Regions from separate parts of the Paenibacillus terrisolis genome, predicted to be linked through region 3. Evidence: riboswitches for the same ligand, from Rfam matches in the RefSeq annotation. Region 3 holds a riboswitch; each other region holds the start of a gene.

Region 1 (4,913 bases), on a different contig from region 3:
GAGCAGGAATTCGGCATTACCCCGAATCTGCCGATTCAGTCGGCTTTGATCACAACCCCGGCTTCACTTACGCAAAACGCCTGGAAATACGGATCCGGGGACAGCTATGCCAAAAACGCATATTACCGCGGCAAATTGATTCTGCTTGATATCGAACGGCGTGTGGGAACCCGGACGATGAAACGGATTATGTCGACCTACAGCATCAAATACCGGTTCAAGCATCCCACAACCGCGGACTTCCAACAGGTTGTCGAGCAGGTTACGGGTCGCTCTTGGAAAACCTACTTCTCGCAGTATGTCTATGATGGGAAAATGGCCGACTTCTCGGTCGATCGAATCACGGTGAATCAGGTCAACCGGAAGGGCACCGAAGTATACGAATCCACGATCGATATCAGCCGAAAAGGCGGATCCGCCCCCAAAGTGCCGCTGCTCTTCACCTTCAAGGACGGTCACATCGTCCGGAAACAGTGGAACGGGGAAGGCAGCAAGGTTCAGCTCAAGCTGGATTACAAAGAACCCTTAGCCTGGGTGCAAATCGATCCCGACTATACCCTCGTGCTCGAAAACAAGCACATCAACAATTACTTGAAAGCCGAAGTCCCCGAACCAGTCAGAACCCGCTCCAATATCAGCGTAACCAAGCTGCTGGAGACCGTGCTCGGCTCGTTCTTGTGGTGATCGGGCTTAAAAGCTAAATAAGTTGAACCAAAGATTGAATCCACATAACGGCAGCCGTGTGAAATATTCTTTCGATTGCTGTTGCTCCTGGTTTTCTTTGATTCATTTAATTCAAATGGATTAGAAATCCGTTCACAAAGGCGAATGCTTACGAAGTAGTTTTGAAGTGCTTGAAACTTTAAAAATGGTTCAATAATTCAGATTTTCAGCACCGAGAAGGTTGGATGAAGCTAGGGACTGAGTAGCGGAGCGTAGGCTGAACCTACGTGAGCAACGGAAGGCCCGGCTCAATTCAAGATTCGATGCCGATTAGGCTTCATGCTTAGCTTTGTGATCAAAAGATGAATTATTGAACTACCCTACTCACAAAACTTTAAGGAGAGAAGGATATGACCTATGTGCGCCAAGGCTGGAGCCTGATGAAGAACCAGTTTCCCTCCGTCATCATCCTGTTTTTGTACCAGCTGCTGTGGGGGATTTTCCTTTACAGGCTCATCGACACCGCAGTGACCCAGGTACTGCAAAGATACCCTGACCCGCCGCCCACCGGGCTCAGCCGGATCCTGTTCCTGTTCGAAGGACAGCTCGGGCTAAGCACCAACCCGGATGTACGCCTGTATTTCTGGCTGCTGATTGGCATGACTGCGGTCCGTCTGCTGATGACCCCCTTAATCCAGGCCGGAATTCTTTACGGACTTGTTCCAAATGACGCCAGAGGAACGGGGCTTCCTCTTTTTCAGGGAATGAAGGAATTCTGGAAGCCGGTTGTCCTTTTTTATATCCTGGAGCTTGCGCTTACTTTGCTGCCTTCGCTCTGGATTATTCCAAAGCTGACCTCTCTGTGGCCCGGCCTGCTGCAAAAAGGACTTGACCTGCCATCCTCCTTAACGATCCTCGGCTATGTGCTGGGCTGGCTCGCTTACGGATGGTTCATCCGGCAAACCTTGCTGTTCGCATTGTTTGGCTACTTGTTCAAAGCCGGTGTATGGAATTCCCTGTTGATTTGTTTCAGGCATCTTCTTCAGGGTCTCGCCATATCCCTGATTCTCATCGCTTTCGGACTTGTTCTTTTCACTTTATTCGGCACGGTTTCTTGGATTTGGACCGGCCTTCTCGCCCTGATTCTGCAGCAATCCTATCCTCTTATTCGCAGCGCGTTTAAAATATGGAGAGTCACCTCTCAATATCGGCTCTGGCAAGCCAAGTCACAAAATAGTTAATTTTTTTTCACCACTTTCAAACCTTGAAAGCACAAGGCCTCCGCGGATACGCGGGGGCCTTGTGCGTTAAAGTGCCCTCTTAAACTTGTTAATTAACCATTGCCAAAAGATGCCTGTATTTGTTACAATAACAACAGCACAATTTCAGTAACAGTTTTGTAATCATTTTTGTCACCTTTGGCAAGAATCTTCTACTGAATGACGAACTAGTAATTTCAGGTGTGAACTAAGAGCCGAATTCCCTTCGCCAGGGAAACGGGGGAACCATTTTGGGTGAATTGATTCCGAAGTCAGGAATCATAGGGGACCTTCAACCGAATCCTCAAGCTAACCTCGTAGGCATTGGAAGGAGCATAACTTCTTGAAAAAACAGTTAGCCGCAGCAGCAGTAAGTTTTGCCATTCTTTTCACAATTGGAGCTGGTAGCGCTTTCGCGGATTCCAAACTGGACACTGTAGTCGATTCGGCTCTTGGATCCAGCTATGTATCCGGTGGAACAACCACAGCAGGCTTCGATTGCTCTGGATTTACGATGTACGTGTACTCTAAGCTTGGTATCAAGCTTCCTCATCAATCCGGCTCTCAATACAAAATGGGAACCGCCGTTTCCAAAGATGAGTTGATCCCAGGCGACCTGGTTTTCTTTAACACTTCCGGCAAAGGCGTTTCACACGTAGGAGTATTTGTAGGCGACGGGAAATTTGCTCATGCCTCCTCTTCCAATGGAGTAGTCATCAGCAAATTAAGCGAAAAGTATTATGTTGAGCGTTATGTTGGCGCTAAACGCGTTATGAGTACCGACAAATATGAAGACGTTACAGGAGATTCCGCTGAGCAAGACAACGTAGAATAATCAGGAACCGGAAACCCGCAAGAAAGTGATTCGATGCTTCGATCATTTTCTTGCGGGTTTTTTCTATTTATTTGGTATTTCCCATCTAGGAATCATTACCCGGCTGACGGCCATTTCAATCAGGACTTAAGCCTTCTTTTTCTTAAATATCAGGCATCGAACTTGTCAAAGCTGGGCGCGTTTGGTAGAATAACCAAAGGCAATAGTAACAACTTTGTAATCTTTGCTGTAACTTTGTTTTTGTGCACATACTACAACAAAACTGCCGAATTCCCGGTGCACGGGAAACGGGGGAACCACATCAGGGTGAATTGATCTCGCTCCAAAGGGATCATAGGGAACCTTCAACCGAATCCTTAAGCTAACCTCGCAGGCCTCGGAAGGAGCAAGACATCATGAGAAAGACGATTGCAGCAGCGGTAACGAGTTTGGCTTTGGTGTTCACTATGGGAGCCGGAAGTGCCTTTGCGGCCACACCGACTACGACTACTTTGAGCAGTGTCGTCAAATCCGTATACGGCACACCTTACAAATTCGGAGGAACCACCCTTGCCGGGTTCGATTGCTCCGGATTTACCAGATACGTGTTCAGCAAAATCGGCGTTCAGCTTCCTCGCGTATCAACCGCCCAATACAAGCAAGGAACGCCGGTAGCCAAAAGCAACTTGAAAGCGGGCGATCTTGTCTTCTTCAATACGCTTGGCAACGGAGTATCCCATGTTGGCATCTACGTCGGTGACGGCAGCTTTGCGCACGCCTCTTCCTCAAAAGGCATCCGCATCGACAAGCTGAGCAACAACTACTACAACAACCGTTACGTTGGAGCGAAAAGAATTCTGAGCCAATACAAATTTTCCGTATTTGCCGCAAACTGATTTCATGAATCTTTATTTGACCCTCTATTTTGGAGCCGCCCTGATTCTTGCCGGAATCGGAGCGGTTTTTTGTTCCCTGCTTATATAACGAGATAAGCCCGCGAAAGGTTACCGTTTTCCTGCGTGTTTCAATTGAATATTTACAAGCCCGTCTTTTCCCGGTAGAGTGAGGTTACAAGATTCTACGGAGTTCATCTTAGTGACGGCATTCCTACATTAGAAGGAGGCGCAAAGATGGATAAGTTTATCCCGGAATTTCATGTCGTTCCCATGGAGGAAAGTCATGGCGCGGAAATCTGCACCTGGCGTTACGACTCCCCTTACGATATTTATGGCTGGCTCCCGTGGGAGCAAATGAAAGCGCTTGATGTGGAGTTTGGCAACCCGGTTTTGCGGGCCGAGCAATATGTTTCCGTTTTAGACGAGAACGGAGTAATGGCGGGTTTCGCCCAATATTTCCCCCTTACCGGCGTAACACGCTTAGGAATTGGCATGAAGCCTGAATTATGCGGACACGGCCACGGAAAGGCGTTTGTTTCCGCAATCGTAAAAGAAGCGGTTCGCAGAAATCCGGACCACGAGGTTGATCTGGAGGTTCTCACTTGGAACAACCGGGCGATCCGGGCTTACCAGAAAGCTGGCTTTACGATCACCGACCTATACGAGAAAATGACCCCCGGAGGCGTATCCAAACCCTTTTACTGTATGGTCTACCGTGGAGATCCCGGTCTTGCGTAAGTGCCGCTCGCAACTGCATTCGACCAAACCGACAAATCGCCTATGATAAATTGCACTTTAATGGCAGTATTTTTCGTTGATTGTGTGCTATTTTTGACATAAAGGCTATGATCCACCATATTGTTCCGTTATAATGGAAATGGTAGCTTACATATGGAGGGGCGATGGAATGCAAAAGTGGATCATGAGCGGACTTTTTTTCGCGGCATGCGCTTTGGCTGTCGTGCTGATGTTCACCCTGCCGGGCAGGGAGCAAACCGAACAGGAGGCTAAGCCTCAAATGCCCGCAGTTACTTTAAATGCCGAGCAAGCCCAAGCCACGGTTGAGGCGAACTGCATCAGTTGCCATGGAGACCAGCTGCAGGGACAGGTAGGTCCCAACCTGCAGAAGATCGGAGCGGAGCTGACGGCTGACGAATTGTATGGAATTATTACCAAGGGCAAGGGCGGAATGATGCCTTCATTCAAAGATCGTTTGAAAGATGAGGAAATTGCTAACGTCGCGATGTGGCTCTCCGAGAAAAAATGACGGCATCGGCGCAA
Region 2 (4,913 bases), on a different contig from region 3:
TTTGCGTTAGAACAGGTCAAACACCAACCCAAACACCAACCCAAACACCAACCCAAACACCAACCCAAACACCAACCCAAACACCAACCCAAACACCAACCCAAACACCAACCCAAACACCAACCCAAACACCAACCCAAACACCAACCCAAACACCAACCCAAACACCAACCCAAACACCAACCCAAACACCAACCCAAACACCAACCCAAACACCAACCCAAACACCAACCCAAACACCAACCCAAACACCAACCCAAACACCAACCCAAACACCAACCCAAACACCAACCCAAACACCAACCCAAACACCAACCCAAACACCAACCCAAACACCAACCCAAACACCAACCCAAACACCAACCCAAACACCAACCCAAACACCAACCCAAACACCAACCCAAACACCAACCCAAACACCAACCCAAACACCAACCCAAACACCAACCCAAACACCAACCCAAACACCAACCCAAACACCAACCCAAACACCAACCCAAACACCAACCCAAACACCAACCCAAACACCAACCCAAACACCAACCCAAACACCAACCCAAACACCAACCCAAACACCAACCCAAACACCAACCCAAACACCAACCCAAACACCAACCCAAACACCAACCCAAACACCAACCCAAACACCAACCCAAACACCAACCCAAACACCAACCCAAACACCAACCCAAACACCAACCCAAACACCAACCCAAACACCAACCCAAACACCAACCCAAACACCAACCCAAACACCAACCCAAACACCAACCCAAACACCAACCCAAACACCAACCCAAACACCAACCCAAACACCTCACCCGTCCGTCACTTCTTGAAATAGCGGCCTGTTATAGCCTTATTCCACTGAAGAGGCCTCATTCTGGATGAATAGCGCCATTTTATGGCCTTATTTATTCAGAAGAGCTCCTTTTCACTTGGTTTTGGCCGGTTTGCCGAAAATAGGGCCCTTTTGCACCGCTATTTTCAGGAAAATGCGGTCTCGGAGTGAAACAAGGCCATTTTGTACCGCTATTCGAGAAATCGCCGTTTGCCGTTTATTGTTGATTCCAGGCCAGGAAGGACCTGTTCAGCAAAAGGAAAGTTTGCCGGGACCGACTCAACTGCGCACGAGCAGCTCATCCTCGATGCCGGGCTCACTCCGGCTGACCGGAACGCCGGCAAAGCTGGCCCAACGCGGACCAGCGTGCTATGCATCAAGGGAAGCCGAAGCTTCCGGCATTTTCGACTTCGAATTTGCCGAAACCCAGCCCGGGGATCGGATGGATTTTGAGAAAAGTGAAGAAATACCGAATTCGGAAGAGTATTCGAGAGTTTTAGTGTGGTTCCCCACAGAAAAACGCCGGATTGGAGTAGTCATGCTTTTCGCATATTCTTTACAGGATAGCATGCCGAGAGTAAGATACGTTCATGAAATAACAATGATTACTATTTAAATTCAATCGCTGAATTTCCGAATAGGAAATCGGGGGAACCAAATGATGAGCGTAAGTCTGGTGTGGGAGCCGGACGAATGCGCATCCGGGGTGAATCCTTAAAGAAGAACGGCCATGGACCCTTCTTTGAGGTAGGGCGACTCTCACCGTCCGAATCCGGCAGCTAACCTCGAAAGCGAGGAACGGTTTATACCGCTCCGGAGAGAGGATGATGAAGCTTGTGATCGGAACAAGACCACAGGGCTCCTAAGCCTCTGTGGTTTTTTGCGTTTAAATTTGAAAAATTATAGTCATAATGAAAAAAATCGCTGAATCTTTCTGAAAACGAGAAAGAGCGGGGGAACCAATCGAAAGCCGCCAGGCGGCTTCCATGGGGTGAATCGCCGGGCATGGTTCGAGCAGCCTTTGTCCGGGGTAGGGCGACTCTTGCGTCCGAATCCGGCAGCTAACTTCGCAAGCGTCCAAAGAGAGTCCAAACATCTGTCGACTATAGACGCGTTTCATTAAACGTGCCTGAAGAAGCTGGCGACTTAGTTCTCTCTTTTCGCAGGGCTTCTTTTTTTGCGCCTTCGGCTACTAAATTGGAGGAGAATAATCATGAATCATGAGGAAGAATATATTCTGGTTTCTGCGCCTACGAAAGCGGGATTGGAATTTATTCGGACATTGCAAATCAAGAATCTGCCGTTTGCCGTATTGACCAACAATGAAAAAGAGAAGCGGCGGATGGATAAATTAGGCATAAAGCACATTATTAAAGTGGATACTAAAAAACATGATTCGTGGTTGATTCCCGATTTGCCAATTGGCCCTGTGTATCTATTTGAAAACAGTTTGCCGCTGTGCTGTTTGTATATTCAGATCTGCCAGTCCTGGACGAGAAAGCCGATCTATGTCATCGTCCACGGAACAAATTCCAGACTCGTCTACAAAGCGCTTGGAGCAGATTATGTTATTTATTCAAAAGGCGACAATGTTTCCTTTTTAATACCTTGAACACGCAAGAAGGGGAGGTACTACTGGAATGCTTGATGTGATTATGATCGGTTCGTTTGTGATTTTAACGGTATTTTGCCTCGGAATTGCGTCCTGGGCGAGCAGAGTGATTGATAAAGGAAGTGCGGAACAATGATTTGGGCTTTGGGGGTTATCGTTTTTTTGATGTTTGTGTATCTGCTGTATGTTTTATTGAATCCGGAGAAGTTTTAACTCAGTTGTCTTAGGAGGGTATGAAGGAAATGGTTGCCATTCTTTCCATTGGAGTCACGCTGCTACTCGCATTGCTTCTGGCTCGTCCGGCCGGATTGTATATGGCCAAAGTTTTCGATTATGAGAAGACGGGGCTGGATAAGTTTTTTGGCCCCATCGAAAAATTAATATACGCGATAGGCGGGATCCGACGGGAAAATCAGTCCTGGAAAAAATATGCCGCGTCGGTCCTGGTCAGCAACGGGGTTATGATCTTGCTGGTTTACCTTGTATTTCGGACGCAGTCCTATCTGCCGCTTAATCCAAGCGGAGTTCCGAACATAGAACCGACGCTCGCCTTTAATACGGCGATCAGCTTCATGACCAATACGAACCTGCAGCATTACAGCGGCGAAAGCGGATTATCGTATTTGTCGCAAATGATCGGGATTGTGTTCATGATGTTTGTGTCTCCAGCCACTTTGCTGGCTGCGGCAATCGCTTTTATCCGCGGACTCGCCGGCAAGCAGCTTGGTAATTTCTTTGTCGATTTGGTTCGTGCGCTTACTCGCATTCTGCTGCCGGTTGCGTTCGTGATGGCGCTTGTTTTTGTCGCCCTTGGCGTTCCGCAAACGCTGGAGCCTACGGCACTTGCCCATACGCTTCAAGGCGGCGATCAACTGATTGCCAGAGGTCCGGTCGCTTCATTGCTGTCGATTAAAATGTTCGGCACGAACGGCGGCGGGTTTCTGGGGGTCAACTCGGCACATCCGTTCGAAAATCCGGACGCGATCAGCAATTTGCTGCAAATTTTGCTCATGATGGTATTCGGTACAGCGATTCCGTTTACGTACGGGAAGATCGTCGGAAACGCCAAGCAGGGACGCGTGCTGTTCCTTTCCATGTCGCTGATGTTCATCATCATGCTGGTGATCTCGTTAACAGCCGAATACCATGGGAATCCGGTGCTGAACAGCTATGGCATCCAGCATGATCAGGGCAGCATGGAGGGCAAGGAGGTCCGCTTTGGCGTTGCGCAATCGTCTCTTTATTCAGTCGTGACAACCGCTGCCGAAACCGGGGCCGTGAACACGATGCATGACACGTTAACTCCGCTCGGCGGGTTTGTGGCGATATCCAATATGATGCTCAACACCGTTTTTGGCGGCGCGGGGGCAGGGTTCATGAACGTGCTGATGTACGCGATTATCGGCGTATTCCTGGCCGGTCTGATGGTCGGCCACACGCCGGAATTTTTAGGCAAAAAAATCGAAGGCAAGGAAATGAAGCTGGTTGCGCTCACGATGCTGATTCCTCCTTTCATTATTCTGGTGCCGACGGCATTAGCTCTGTGGTTATTTCCGGACACGATTTCAAATCCTGGCTTTCACGGTCTGACACAGGCGTTGTATGAATTTACTTCGTCCGCTTCGAACAACGGTTCCGGTTTTGAGGGACTCGGCGACAATACTCCATTTTGGAATATTTCCACCGGCATCGTGATGTTCCTGGGCCGTTTCTTCTCTGTCGTCACACTGCTGGCGGTAGCCGGATCGTTATTGGCCAAGAAGAAAGTCCCGGAATCTTCGGGAACGTTCCGTACGGACACGGGGTTATTTGGGGCAGTATTTATCGGGGCCGTCGTTCTTGTAGGAGCGCTCACGTTCTTCCCTGGGCTCGTGCTTGGACCGATAGCCGAACAGTTGACACTGCTGCCTTAAGCTTGAAAAGGAGATTGGAGGATCTTTGCCATGAGTCAAAAAAAATCCGCAATCAGCGGAGAAATTATACAAAACGCGATCAAAGAATCTTTTCTGAAGCTGGATCCTAGGGTCATGATTCGCAACCCGATCATGTTCGTCGTGGAGGTCGGTTTTGTCATCACCTTGATTTTGGCTTTTGCGCCCGGCACTTTCGGCGGAGATATTCCGGCCTGGTTTAACCTTACGGTTTCGCTAATCCTGCTGATCACAGTGCTGTTTGCAAACTTTGCCGAAGCATTGGCTGAGGGACGCGGCAAAGCGCAGGCCGATTCCCTGAAAAAGACGAAAAAAGAAATTACGGCCAACAAAATCAGCGGTACCGTCATTAAAAAAATTCCTTCCACCGAGCTGCGCAAAGGAGATATCGTCGTGGTGGCGCAGGGCGAGTTTATCCCCGGCGACGGCGAGGTGATTGAGGGCCTCGCCTCTGTCGACGAATCGGCGATTACCGGGGAATCCGCTCCGGTCATCAAGGAAGCGGGCGGCGACTTCAGTTCGGTTACGG
Region 3 (4,913 bases):
CCTCTTTGCTGGAACGCGGCCTGTTCCCTGCGGGAGCCGCGCTGCTGACGGCGCCGGTATGGAGCCGCTGGTTTATGACCCGGGCGATGCGTTCCTGGCCGTTGGCGCGGCAGGGGGAAGGGCTAGCTGGGCAATTTCGCGGCTTCACCGCGCGCGATACCGCCGCGGCAACCTGGATCGCGGCCGCTTTGGCGTTGGCATCCTGGGTGCTTGTATCCGCCGCTGCCGGCGGGCAGCTCTCCTGGGTTCAAACGGGGCTATGTTTTGTCCTTCAGCCGCTTGTTGCCTGGGGGGCCGGGACGCTGGCCGCAAACCGGATCAGCTCCAGACTGGGAGGACTTACCGGCGATACCTATGGCGCGTTGAACGAGGGCCTGGAGGCTCTGCTGCTTTTGCTGACCGTGATTGTATTCCGGTGACGGGACCTGAACAATGAACGATAAAGGAGCGGGAAACAAGACATGGCATCTCGTACATCCGCCCCCCTTGGGGCGGTTTTGATGATTCAAGGGACGGCGTCGGATGTGGGCAAAAGCGTGATTGTAACGGCTTTATGCCGAATTTTCAAACAGGATGGCTTGCGGACGGCGCCGTATAAATCGCAGAATATGGCGCTTAATTCTTACGTTACCTGGGACGGCAAGGAAATCGGCCGAGCCCAGGGCATTCAGGCCGAAGCATGCGGCATTCCGGCAACGACCGATATGAATCCGGTGCTGCTGAAACCGACGGGGGAAATGGCCTCCCAGATCGTCGTCCACGGCAAACCGCTACAGGATCTTAGCGCTGCGGACTACCGGGAGAAATTCCTCCCGCAGGCGAAGCCGTTGGTCATGGAGGCGCTCGGGCGGCTGCGCGGTCAATACGATATCGTCGTGATGGAAGGGGCCGGCAGCCCGGCCGAAATCAATCTGAAACAGCGCGATATCGTAAACATGAATCTGGCCGGCTGGGCCGATGCCCCGGTTATTCTGGCCGCAGACATCGATCGCGGCGGCGTGTTTGCTTTTCTCGTCGGTACGCTGGAACTGCTGGAGCCTGCGGAACGGGCCCGGGTTAAAGGCTTCATCATCAATAAATTCCGCGGCGACCTCTCGCTGCTGCAGCCGGGGCTTGATTGGCTTGAACAGCGCACCGGCATTCCCGTCCTTGGCGTGCTCCCTTATTTGCCCGATTTGGAAATCGAAGCCGAGGATTCGGTCATATTGGACACTTATCCTTCCCGGCCGCAAAAGGATAAGGATGTCGATATCGCCGTGATCCGTTACCCGCGAATTTCCAATTTTACGGATTTTGACGTCCTCGCTGCCGAGTCCGACGTATCGCTCCGTTATGTTGACAAGCTGTCGGAGCTTGGCGATCCGGACATCGTCATTTTGCCGGGAACGAAAGACACGATCGGAGATTTGGATTTTGTGCGTGGACAGCAGTTGGACAAAGGTATCCGGGAGCACATTCTCGGCCGGCCGCATACACAGCTCATCGGGATTTGCGGCGGTTACCAAATGCTGGGCAAGCGGCTGAATGATCCCGATGCGGTGGAATCCAAAGTTTCGCGCGAAGCCGAGGGGCTCGGATGGCTTCCGCTCACGACAACCTTTCTCCCCGGGAAAACGACGGTAAGGGCGGAGGGCAAAGTGGCGACCGCTCACCCTGTTCCGCTTCATCCTTCGGGCAAGCCCATTTCGATCGAAGGTTACGAGATTCACGCCGGGGATACGGCGCTTCTTCCGGGAGCCGATGCCATGAACCTCTTTATGATCCGGAGGCATGGTGAGGAAGAGGAGAGGTATGACGGCTATTCCAGGCCGGATGGCCGCGTATTTGGCACTTACTTGCACGGGTTATTTCATAACGATGAGTGGCGGCGTTCCTGGCTGGATGCGGTGCGTATCGCCAAGGGGCTCGAGCCGCTGGGCACAACCTTTATGGCCGTATCGCGCAAAGAGGCCGCGTTTGACCGCCTCGCCGATCACATTAGGAATCATCTGGATATGGACCGGGTTTATGAAATCGCGGGAATCCGCATGGCAGAGCCGAACTAATTTTGACAAATGGGCCTTTTATGGTATAGCATATAATTACGCTTAGTTTTCGACGAGTAAAGTCGAAAAGCGGGGGAACCATCTTTTGGGGCGAATCGTTGATTGATCACGTAGGGAACCATCTTTCCCGAGCCCGTCAGCTAACCTCGTTTGCAGTGGATGGGTCATAAAGTGCCATTTTAAGCTTTAAGACATTGACCCTTTACGGGGTCTTTTTGTTTTTTATGACCTTTGATCCCGAGATTCGGCGGAATGCTCGTTATTCGCTGCTGCAAGAGGCAGGTTCCCGATGCTTCTTCTTTATGAGTCGCACATTCAAAGGAGGAGATGGTTATGGCACAACCGAAGTATATTACCGACATTGCGAAAGTGAGCGGGTTGTCCGAACGGGAACTCCAAGAGCTGCGTCCCATTACGGACAAATTCGTATTTCGGGCGAACGACTATTATCTGAACTTGATTGACTGGAAAGACCCGCAGGATCCCATCCGAAAGCTCGTTATACCGAATACGGGAGAATTGCGAGAATACGGCCGATGGGATGCTTCCGACGAGGACACCAACTATGTCGTCCCCGGCTGCCAGCACAAATACGGGACGACCGCGCTGCTTATCGTTTCGGAAGTATGCGGCGCTTATTGCCGTTATTGCTTCAGAAAACGATTGTTCCGAAACGATGTGAAAGAAGCGATGGCGGATGTAACCCCGGGCATTGAATACATTTCGCAGCATCCCGAAATCAACAATGTTCTGCTGACCGGAGGAGACAGCCTGATTCTGGCGACAAGCAAGCTTCGTTCGATTCTTGAGCGGCTGCGCGCCATCGAGCATGTAAAAATCATCCGTCTTGGCTCCAAAATCCCCGTCTTTAATCCTATGCGGATATATGAGGACCCCGAATTGCTGGAGCTGATCAAAGAATTTTCCACCGTTGAAAAGCGCATTTATGTCATGGCGCACATCAATCATCCCCGAGAAATTACACCTGAAGCCAAACGTTGCTTCCAAGCTTTGCATGAAGCCGGCGCGATTGTCGTCAACCAAACCCCTGTTCTGAAAGGCATCAACGATGACCCTGCCGTCCTTGGCGAACTGCTGGATAAGCTGTCCTGGGCCGGCGTTACGCCCTACTATTTCTTTATCAACCGTCCGGTTGCCGGAAATTCCGATTTTGTCATTCCTTTGCAAAGAGCATACCGGATTGTGGAGGAGGCTAAAGCCCGAACCTCCGGCCTTGGCAAACGGGTCAGATTATCGATGAGCCATACCTCCGGGAAAATCGAAATTTTAGCTGTCGAAAACGGCTTGGCTTATTTGAAATACCATCAATCCCGCGATCATGAATACGGAAAGTTTATGGTCCTTGAATGCCCGGATGACGCCTCCTGGTTTGACGATCTGCCCGGGAACGAGGCTTATTGGAATAAGCCGAAGAAGAAAGCGGAAGGAATTGCATCCGTGAATGAATTAACCGATATTCATGAAGCCTATTTTCTATAAGCAAAAACGCCCCTCTCGATCAATGGTCGAGAAGGGGCGTTTTTTAATGATTAGGGTCCGATGCAAGCTAGACCTGGAATTTCTCCACGGATTCCTTCAGGGATAAGGCTTGCTCATGCAGCTTGCGGACCGTTTCCGTGTGTAATTTCATTTCTTCCAGCTGTTCGCCGGAATACTGGGCGATTTGCTCCATACTTTGAAGCGATTTGGACGTAATGTTGGCGGATTCCTCGACGGAAGCGGTGACTTCTTCCGTGCCTGCCGATACTTCCTGTGTAGAGGCGGAGACGGATTGAATCGTCAAGTTGATGTTCTGGATCAGCTCCGTCAGCTGTTCGAACGCAAGTCCGGCCTTTTTCACGCGATCCGTGCCGGACACGATTTCATCGCTGGCTTGACGCATGGCGCTTACGGAGTTTTCGGATTCTTCCCGGATGCTGTGCAAATTCTCGGCGATTTCTTCCATGGCGCTTCGCGATTGCTCCGCCAGCTTGCGAACTTCCTCGGCGACGACCGCAAAACCTTTGCCGTGTTCACCGGCGCGCGCGGCTTCGATTGCGGCATTCAAAGCGAGAATATTAATCTGTTTCGTAATTTCCGTGATCGTTCCTACCACAGTCGCGATCGATTCGGAACGTTCATTCAAAACATGGATGTGATCCAGCGTTTTTCCGGCGGCCGCTTCAACGTTTTTCATTTGCTCAATGGCTGTCTGCGCGAGATCGTTGCCCGCACCGGCTTCCTCCGCGGCTTGTCCGATTCTTTCCGTCACTTCGGCTGAAGAAGAAGCGATATGCTGTACGCCTTGCGAAATCTCTTCCATGGCGCGGGCGTTTTCCGCAGCAGCCGAAGCGATCGCCATGCTGCCTTGCTCAATTTCCCGCGTGGCCTTATCGGAACGGGAAATCAGCTCCTGATAAGTGCCCACCGATTTGAACAGATGATCGGAGCCGCCCACAACAGATTGCGAGGTGGCAAGCACTTGGGAGACCATGGCTTTGAGCTGCAAAGTCATCAAATTAAAGCTTCCGGAGAGCTGTGCAACCTCGTCTTTGCCTTTGACATCAAGGCTTTGGCGGAAATCGCCTTGCGCCATTTTTTCGGTGACGACAACCAGCTTTTTGATCGATTTCGTAATCCGCGAACTGCTGAAATAAGCGATTACCAGGCCAACAACGATGACGAAGAGGAAAATCCCCGCGCAAGTCCAAAAAATCTCGTTGCGTTTTTCATCGATAAACGTTGCGTCGATCCCGACCGCCAGCACCGCTTCGCTGCCGGGGATTCCGATATAGGCCGTTTTGTGGGAGCCGTACTTGTCGGAATAAAGCTCGCTGATTTTGACTTCCTTGGCATCTTTCATGGCGC

What was found. A riboswitch is a leader RNA that binds a small molecule or an ion and turns the genes downstream of it on or off. The one in region 3 is predicted to bind cyclic di-AMP.
Region 1: another riboswitch for cyclic di-AMP. It lies ahead of ACI48K_RS23785 (C40 family peptidase); the one in region 3 lies ahead of ACI48K_RS00460 (KamA family radical SAM protein).
Region 2: another riboswitch for cyclic di-AMP. It lies ahead of ACI48K_RS08695 (hypothetical protein); the one in region 3 lies ahead of ACI48K_RS00460 (KamA family radical SAM protein).

The regions. Positions count from the first base shown of each region.
Region 1 is NZ_JBKFGG010000046.1:16,167-21,079, reverse strand. Features, by position in the region: gene ACI48K_RS23800 (M1 family metallopeptidase) at 1-684, shown strand, start outside; gene ACI48K_RS23795 (hypothetical protein) at 1,074-1,904, shown strand; cyclic di-AMP (ydaO/yuaA leader) riboswitch at 2,126-2,261, shown strand; gene ACI48K_RS23790 (C40 family peptidase) at 2,266-2,757, shown strand; cyclic di-AMP (ydaO/yuaA leader) riboswitch at 3,011-3,148, shown strand; gene ACI48K_RS23785 (C40 family peptidase) at 3,153-3,632, shown strand; gene ACI48K_RS23780 (GNAT family N-acetyltransferase) at 3,867-4,370, shown strand; gene ACI48K_RS23775 (c-type cytochrome) at 4,540-4,899, shown strand.
Region 2 is NZ_JBKFGG010000006.1:223,490-228,402, forward strand. Features, by position in the region: gene ACI48K_RS08685 (hypothetical protein) at 7-804, opposite strand; gene ACI48K_RS08690 (hypothetical protein) at 888-1,457, shown strand; cyclic di-AMP (ydaO/yuaA leader) riboswitch at 1,455-1,650, shown strand; cyclic di-AMP (ydaO/yuaA leader) riboswitch at 1,754-1,933, shown strand; gene ACI48K_RS08695 (hypothetical protein) at 2,055-2,453, shown strand; gene ACI48K_RS08700 (signal peptide protein) at 2,482-2,589, shown strand; gene kdpF (K(+)-transporting ATPase subunit F) at 2,586-2,666, shown strand; gene kdpA (potassium-transporting ATPase subunit KdpA) at 2,696-4,366, shown strand; gene kdpB (potassium-transporting ATPase subunit KdpB) at 4,397-4,913, shown strand, end outside.
Region 3 is NZ_JBKFGG010000001.1:92,632-97,544, reverse strand. Features, by position in the region: gene cobS (adenosylcobinamide-GDP ribazoletransferase) at 1-419, shown strand, start outside; gene ACI48K_RS00465 (cobyric acid synthase) at 462-2,045, shown strand; cyclic di-AMP (ydaO/yuaA leader) riboswitch at 2,075-2,215, shown strand; gene ACI48K_RS00460 (KamA family radical SAM protein) at 2,379-3,545, shown strand; gene ACI48K_RS00455 (methyl-accepting chemotaxis protein) at 3,613-4,913, opposite strand, start outside.